2 linked regions of the Actinoalloteichus hymeniacidonis genome follow. The protein of the gene in region 1 binds, or shares a complex with, the protein of each later gene. Links are inferred from orthologs where the notes say so. Each region holds a gene or a part of one and is shown on either strand. Other genes may lie near its edges.

What was found. The genes of interacting proteins can lie anywhere in the genome.
Region 2: the proteins of dnaG (region 1) and dnaB are in contact, whole or in part, in a crystal structure (PDB 2R6A), measured with the Geobacillus stearothermophilus proteins. The link is inferred for Actinoalloteichus hymeniacidonis from one-to-one orthologs. Residues at the interface, in WP_049624496.1 of Geobacillus stearothermophilus: Lys456, Leu457, Leu458, Pro459, Ala460, Asn463, Ala464, Leu467, Leu535, Leu536, Ile537, Ala538, Gln544, Glu545, Asp548, Tyr549, His552; in WP_033016901.1 of Geobacillus stearothermophilus: Ser13, Glu15, Ala16, Gln18, Glu91, Leu92, Asp94, Ala95, Val96, Pro97, Thr98, Ala99, Ala100, Asn101, Tyr104, Tyr105, Ile108.

What each region holds. Positions count from the first base shown.
Region 1 is NZ_JACHIS010000001.1:1,316,848-1,320,705, forward strand. The notes cover bases 378-3,312. They hold dnaG (DNA primase), read left to right. Parts: upstream 378-855; coding sequence 856-2,769; downstream 2,770-3,312. Other genes in these bases: sigJ (RNA polymerase sigma factor SigJ), read right to left, coding at 378-740; BKA25_RS06005 (hypothetical protein), read left to right, coding at 2,766-3,312. In the rest of the region: more of sigJ, read right to left, coding at 1-377; more of BKA25_RS06005, read left to right, coding at 3,313-3,314; BKA25_RS06010 (trans-aconitate 2-methyltransferase), read left to right, coding at 3,589-3,858. UniProt on the Escherichia coli protein: RNA polymerase that catalyzes the synthesis of short RNA molecules used as primers for DNA polymerase during DNA replication.
Region 2 is NZ_JACHIS010000001.1:81,509-85,413, forward strand. Bases 455-3,436 are described here. They hold dnaB (replicative DNA helicase), read right to left. Parts: upstream 2,640-3,436; coding sequence 1,269-2,639; downstream 455-1,268. Other genes in these bases: BKA25_RS00365 (TetR/AcrR family transcriptional regulator), read left to right, coding at 557-1,156; rplI (50S ribosomal protein L9), read right to left, coding at 3,359-3,436. In the rest of the region: BKA25_RS00360 (SMI1/KNR4 family protein), read right to left, coding at 1-297; more of rplI, read right to left, coding at 3,437-3,811; rpsR (30S ribosomal protein S18), read right to left, coding at 3,829-3,905. UniProt on the Escherichia coli protein: The main replicative DNA helicase, it participates in initiation and elongation during chromosome replication. Travels ahead of the DNA replisome, separating dsDNA into templates for DNA synthesis.

The DNA.
Region 1 (3,858 bases):
AGGTCCAGCAGCCCGAAGAGGAATCGGATGACCTTGGGCGCCCCGAGGACCACCCGCAGCGTCGTCTTGGCCTTGCCGCCGCCGTCGCCGTGCATCGCGACCTCGGGATGCAGCACGCGGGTCAACGCCTCGGTGTCCCTGGCGGCCAGCGCGGCCAGGAACTCGGTGAGCAGCCGCTGCTGTTCGGCGGGTGCGACGCGTGGCGGCGGATCCGCTGCGACCATCACCCTGCGCGCCCGCGAGGCGTGCTGTCGGGCCGCCGCAGCCGAACACCCGAGGACCTCGGCGATCTCCGGGAACGGCACCGCGAAACCATCGTGCAGCACGAAGGCCACCCGTTGATCCGGGGACAGCCGCTGCAACACCAGCAGCGCCGCCGTGCGCATGCCGTCGGCCTGGACCACCTGGTCCAACGGGTCCGGGGCAGGTGTCGATCCGATCGGGCGGGCGACGAGTGGTTCCGGCAGCCACGGGCCGACGTAGCGTTCCCGGCGGGCGACCGCCGAGCGCATCCGATCCAGGCAGATCCGCCCGACCACCGTCGTCAACCAGGCCCGATGGTCGTCGATGGCCGCGCGGGCGGGCCCGTCCAGCGAGATCAGCCGCAGCCAGCTCTCCTGGACCGCGTCCTCGGCGTCGGTACGCGTGCCATGCAGGCGGTAGGCCACCGAGGTCAGGTGCGCGCGGTGCTGCTCGAAGATCAGCGCCAGCTCGTCGTCGACTCGGCTCACACCGCGCATTGTGTCCCCCCGACGACCATGATCGGTGCGGGTCCGGCGATTCGGCCCACCCGGTGGCGGGGTCATCGCCCTACCCTCGGCGACGGGACGCCCGTCTCCCATAGACTCGCCGACCGTGGCAGGACGCATCCGGGAAAGCGACATCGCCGAGGTACGGGACCGCAGCCGGATCGACGATGTGATCGGCGAGTATCTCGAACTTCGTCGAGCGGGCGCCGGAGCCTTGAAGGGCCTGTGCCCCTTCCACGATGAGAAGAGCCCGTCGTTCAACGTCCGGCCCGCGCACGGCACCTTCCACTGCTTCGGCTGCGGCGAGGGCGGCGACGTGATCGCGTTCCTGATGAAGCGGGAACACCTGAGCTTCGTGGAGGCGGTGGAGCGCCTCGCCGACCGGGTCGGCTTCCGACTGACCTATGTCGGCGGCAGCACCACCGTGCAACGGGACCGGGGTTCGCGGCTGCGGCTGGTCGAGGCGCACAAGGCGGCGGCGGAGTTCTACGCCGAGGCCCTGCGCAGCGCCGAGGCGAGCGAGGCCAGGGAATTCCTGAAGAGCCGGGGCTTCGACGAGGCTGCGGCGGAGCGCTTCGGCTGCGGCTTCGCGCCATCGGGCTGGGATCGGCTGACCAAACACCTGCTCGGCCGGGGGTTCGAGGCCGCCGAGCTGTACAAGGCGGGATTGGCCAAGGAGGGCAGGCTGGGACCGATCGACCGGTTCCACCGCAGGCTGCTGTGGCCGATCAAGGACCTCAGTGGCGACGTCGTGGGGTTCGGCGCGCGCCGCATCTTCGACGAGGACCCCATCCAGGCCAAGTACGTCAACACCGCCGAGAGCCCGATCTACCGCAAGTCCCAGGTGTTGTTCGGACTCGACGTGGCCAAGCGGGAGATCGCCCGACGGCATCAGGTCGTGGTGGTCGAGGGCTACACCGACGTGATGGCGATGCACCTGGCGGGCGTGCCGACCGCCGTCGCGTCCTGTGGAACGGCCTTCGGCGACGAACACATCAAGGTGCTGTCCCGACTGTTGATGGACGCGTCGTTCAACCAGGCCTCGCTCGGCGCCGAGGTGATCTTCACCTTCGACGGCGACGCCGCCGGTCAGAGTGCGGCCCGCAAGGCCTTCGACGGCGACCAGAACTGGTCGGGCAACACCTTCATCGCGGTGGCCCCCGACGGGATGGACCCCTGCGAGCTGCGGCAGGAGAAGGGCGATCCGGCGGTTCGCGACCTGGTGGCGCGACGTCGACCGCTGTACGAGTTCGCCATCCGAGGCGTGGTCAAGAGCCACAACCTGGACACCGCCGAGGGGCAGCTCGCCGCCGTGCGGGCCTCGACCCCCCTGGTCGCGCAGATTCGCGATATCGCGCTGCGCGACGAGTACGCCCGTCGGCTGTCGGGTTGGGTCGGTTGGGACGACACACCCTCGATCGTTCGCGAGGTCCGGGAGCTGGCGGCGGGCGGCGGGCGCGTCGAACCGGTCCGATCCGCCCGGCGCGCCGAGCCGACGACGCCCGCCAAGGTGGAGGACGGCGGCCCACCGAGGCCCGCGCCGGACGATCCTCGACTCTGGGTGCAGCGGGAGGCGTTGAAGGCCGCGTTGCAGTGGCCTGCGTTGGCCGGCCCGTCCTACGACACGATCTCCGAACAGGCCTTCACCGATCCGGCGTATCTGGCCGTGCATCGTGCGTTGATCGCGGCGGGCGGCGCCGCCAGCGGTCTGTCGGGATCCGCCCTGGTCGCGGCGATGAGCGAGCACACCCGACATGCCTCGGTGCGCTCCCTGCTCACCGAGCTGTCGGTGGAATCGCTGCGGTCGCGGGTGGACGAGGACGCGATGTACGTGGCGAACCTGCTGGCCCGACTTCGGGAGGCGGTCGTCGGCAGGCAGATCGGCGAACTGAAGTCCCGGTTGCAACGGATGTCCGCCACGGAGGAGCCTGAGGAGTATCACGCCCTGTTTGGAGACCTGGTCGGGTTGGAGCAGTACCGCAAGGCGCTCCAAGACCAGGCGGTGGGAGGACTGTCGTGAGTGATTTCATCCGTCGGTTGCGGCAGTGGGTAGTCGGCTCGCCCCGGCTACCGGAGAGCTTCACCGGAACCCTGGAAACCGATGAGCGGGTGCTCGCCGTGGCCACCACCCGAAACGGCGGCGCGGTGGTGGCCACCCGATTCGGTCTCTGGCTGCCCGAGGTGTCGGGCTCCCGCCGGGTGGGCTGGCACCTGATCTCGAAGGCGTCCTGGAAGGACAACGGTCTGACGGTGGTTGAGGCGGAATCGGCCGGTTCGGCCGGGGAGGCCGAGCTGCTGACGGATCTGCCGCCTCGGCGGTACCTCCTCTCGCAGCCGGGCCGGGTGCCGGAGGCCGTCCACAAACGGGTCAACAGTTCCATCAGCTCTCGGCACCACCGCGAACTTCCCGGCGGCGGTGCCTGGTTCGTGCAGCGGCGGGTCCCCGGCCGGGACGGCATCCTGCTCCAGGTGCGGCTGGACCCGGGCACCGACCGGGCCGTCGCGATCGACATCGCGACCGAGGTGGCCGCCAAACTCGCCCAGGCCAAGCCCCCGGCCGAATAACAGTCTCGGCCCGTCGTGTCCTCGAGGAGTTCGAGGGCAGGCACTCCCCGGTGCCCGAAGCACGGGATCGTCGGAGCGTTCACCGATACCGGTGCGGCGCGAACTCGCGTGCCCGGTGACCGAGCGCGGTGCCCGGGTGCGAGGAATCGGCCGTGCGCGCCCATCACGTGCCCACGGTCTGCTGTTCTTCCCGGACGCCGGATCGGACGAACCCGGCTCGTCGATCTCCCGGAGCAAATAAAGTACGTGCGTACGGTTTTCACTAGGAGGCGTGATGTCCACAACGAAGTGGAATCCCGAGAGCTACCTGACCTTCGCCGACCAGCGAGGCAGGCCCTTCCACGATCTTGTCGCCCGAATAGGCGCCGCCGAACCTCGGCGCGTCGTCGACCTCGGATGCGGGCCGGGCAATCTCACCGCCACCTTGCCGAAGCAGTGGCCGAACGCCGCGATCGAGGCCATCGACTCCTCGCCCGAGATGGTCGAGGCCGCGTGTGCCGCAGGCGTGGACGCCCGGCTGGGAAACCTGATGGCCTGGCAGCCC
Region 2 (3,905 bases), 1.2 Mb from region 1 along the record:
GAACCCCCGGTGGGACGCGCCGTTCCTCGGCGGGTCCATCGTCCGTAGTTCGCAGGACTGCAAGCTCAGCAGTCCGTAGAACGGCGAGGCAGCGCCACCGCCGAGTGTGGTCAGGAAGCCGCGGTATGGGCCAGGCAGTTCGATGCCGTGGCCGGCTTCGAACTCGGCGACCGCGGTTCTCGACAACGGCGCGTCGAGGCGGAACCGGTGCACCTGTTCGCCGAAGGAGTGGCTTCGGAGTGGGGCATAGGGCACCTGTGCGAGCTTGCGGCCGATGTGGCCGAGTCGCGGGTCCATGCGGATCATTCTCCCCAGAGCATTGGTTCGAGGATTCATCCGAGCTGTTCGCCACCGATCGCTGCCGATGGGAGTGGCCCGGGAAGCTGCCGTTACCGGCAGATCCGCTCGGTCGGCAGCGCTGTCGGACAAGCGCCGTTCGCGGTCGTCCGACCTTCCTCGGTGCATCCCGCTTCCTGGGTATCACGGGGAGTCTTGCCTGGTCGGTTCAGGACAAGGTTCGTGGACCGACCGGTCAAGAATCCGTATCCTGGGCCGCATGCCACGTCCGCGATCGTTCGACGAGAAACAGGTGCTGAACGCCGTCCGTGATCAGTTCTGGGGCGCCGGTTACGCCGCGACCTCGCTGGAGGACCTGATGCGGGTCAGTGGCCTGGGCAAAGGCAGCCTGTATGCAGCGTTCGGCGACAAACGTCAGCTGTTCCTCCGGGCGCTGCGCAGCTACACCGAGGAAAGCCATGGCCACCTTCGACGAGCCCTCGATGAGGCCCCACGGGCCTTGGACGCACTACGCGCGCTCCTCAAGGCACCGACCGACGACGTGAGCGACACCGGCACGCGGCGAGGCTGCCTGCTGGCCAACAGCGCCTACGAACTCGGTAACGCCGATCCGGAAGTCCTCGACCACGCCCACCGCACCTACGAGACGTCCACCGCGCTGATCGGTGACTGCGTCGCCCGCGCCCAACGCGAGGGCGACCTGCCTACCGGAGTGGATCCGATCGGACTGGCGCGGGCCCTGCTGGCCGCACAACAGGGGCTCGTGTTCATGAGCCGGACCGGGCTGGACACGGCCACACTCGACCTCACGGCACGATCGCTCGCGGCTCGGCTCCTGCCGGACCACTCCGGCGACTGAACGCCGTGAATCTGCTGGTCAGGAGGATCCCGAAGGTCGATCGGTCGGGTAGGGGTCAGCGGGATCGAACTGACCCGGCGAGCGGATCTGCGGCTCTGCCCGGCTGCAGGGATCAGCTCTGGGCCATGTCGACGAAACGGCTGTAATGCAGCTGGTGGGCCAGGGTGACCGTGGAGGTCGGGCCAGCACGGTGCTTGGCCAGGATCAGGTCGGCCTCGCCCATCCGGGGGTCGTCGCGCTCGAAGGCATCCGGGCGGTGGATCAGCAGCACCATGTCGGCGTCCTGCTCAAGTGATCCGGATTCACGCAGGTCGGAGAGCATGGGGCGCTTGTCGGTCCGCTGTTCGGGTCCTCGGTTGAGCTGACTGATCGCCACGACCGGCACCTCAAGTTCCTTGGCCAACAACTTGAGATGTCGGGAGAACTCGGAGACCTCCTGCTGTCGGGATTCGACGCGCTTACCCGAGCTCATCAGCTGGAGATAGTCGACGACGACGAGCTTCAGATCATTACGCTGCTTGAGCCGTCGGGCCTTGGCGCGGATCTCCATCATGGTGAGGTTCGGCGAGTCATCGACGAACAGCGGTGCCTCGCTGACCTCGCCCATCCGTCTGGCCAGCCGGGTCCAGTCGTCATCGGTCATCTTGCCGCCGCGCATGTCCTGGAGTCGGATGCGGGCCTCTGCGGAGAGCATCCGCATCACGATCTCGGTCTTGCTCATCTCGAGCGAGAAGATGACGCTGCTGAAGCCGTGCTTGATCGAACAGGATCTGGCGAAGTCCAGGCCCAGCGTGGACTTACCGACACCGGGACGCGCGGCGACGATGATCATCTGTCCGGGGTGCAGCCCGTTGGTCACCGCGTCCAGGTCGGCGAATCCGGTGGGGACTCCGAGTGACATGCCGTCGCGGGAGGCGATGGCGTCGATCTCGTCCATGGTCGGCTGCAACAGGTGTTCGAGGGCCACGTAGTCCTCGCTGGTGCGGCGCTCGGTCACCTCGTAGATGGCGGCCTGCGCCCGGTCGACCACCTCGTCGATCGCCGCACCCTCGGAGCCGTGGTAGCCGAGCTGCACGATTCGGGTGCCTGCCTCGACAAGACGTCGTAGGACGGCCTTCTCCGCCACGATCTCGGCGTAGTAGCCGGCGTTGGCCGCGGTGGGGACGGTGGCGATCAGGGTGTGCATGTAAGGCGCACCGCCGATCCTGGTCAGCTCGGTGCGTCGTTCCAGCTCGGCGGAGACGGTGATGGCATCGGCGGGCTCACCTCGGCCGTAGAGATCGAGGATGCAGTCGTAGATGGCCTGATGCGCGGGGCGGTAGAAGTCGTCGGGGCGGACCACCTCCACGACGTCGGCGATGGCGTCCTTGCTGAGCAGCATCCCGCCGAGGACGGACTGCTCGGCCGCGAGATCCTGCGGTGGTTGCCGGTCGAATCCGCCGCCGTTGTCCGTCGCCGCTGCGCGATCGTCGGTGAGAGCCACCTGTTCCCTCCGGTCCTTGCTTCGCGATTCCCCGGTAGCCCCGGGTTGGAGTCGATGCCTTCGGCGCCCGTGGTCTGCGCCGAATCTCGTCCCTGGCGCCGGCGTTGGCCTGCGGGTTCGCACCGCTTTCGGCGACGACGTTCTTACACCGCCCGACGAACGCTAGATCCCTCGTCTGGAGCAGGCAAACACTCCTGTGGACATGCCTGTGGATAACCTGGGGATGGTTGCCTTGATCTGACCACAGCCTGCGGCAAGCCTGGGGACAACCTGTGGATAACTTGGGTAGCTCTGATAGAAAGCCCAGGTCAAACCCTGTGGGCAAAGTGTGGGGAAACTAGCCGCCGTTCCCATCGGCGTGTCGCGGAAAGCGGGCCGTCGGCGTGTCGATCTTGCTCTAAACGCGAAATGATCCACAGGAGCGGCGTGAGCTATCCACTAGTGCTTCTGAGTGATAACAGCGAAGGCTCGCACCCACCGTTCGACCGTGTGTTACCGCGAACTCGCGAGCGCTTCGACATGATCGTCTTCGATGTATCGATGCGAGCGGGGCCAGGCCGCCTGGGCGACGAGCGTGCAGGTCCGCCCCGAACAGACCCGAAGTGGCGACAGCGGCCGCCGTCGGACACGCCCCACACAGACGACTGCGGCGCCGCCCCGTTCGAGAACGGGAAGCGACGCCGCAGCACGATGTCATCGGTGAATCACCGACGAGGCACTTACGCGGGAGCAACCTCGAGGTTGATCGCCACGGTGACCTCCGGGTGCAGCCGGACGCTCACCGAGTGCTTGCCGGTCTTCTTGATGTGACCGGGAAGCTGGATCGACCGCTTGTCCAGCAGCGGTCCACCGGCGGCCTTGACCGCGGTAACCACGTCGGACGTCGTGACCGAGCCGAAGAGCTTGCCGCTGTCCTGGGAGGCACGAACGCGGTGCCGGATCGCACCGAGGCCCTCCAGGCTCGACTTGATCTCCTTGGCGTGGTCGAGGTCGCGGATCCGCTTGCCCTCTTGGGAACGGCGGATCGTGGCGACCTGCTTCTCCGCGCCACGGGTGGCCAGGATGGCCAGCCCGCGCGGCATCAGGTAGTTGCGGCCGTAGCCGTCCTTGACCTCGACGATGTCGCCGGGGCCGCCGAGACCGCTGACATCAGCGGTGAGGATGAGCTTCATTTTCGCTCCTTACCCTCTCAGCGAGCGGTCGAGGTGTAGGGCAGCAGGGCCATCTCGCGCGAGTTCTTGACCGCGACGGCGACGTCCCGCTGGT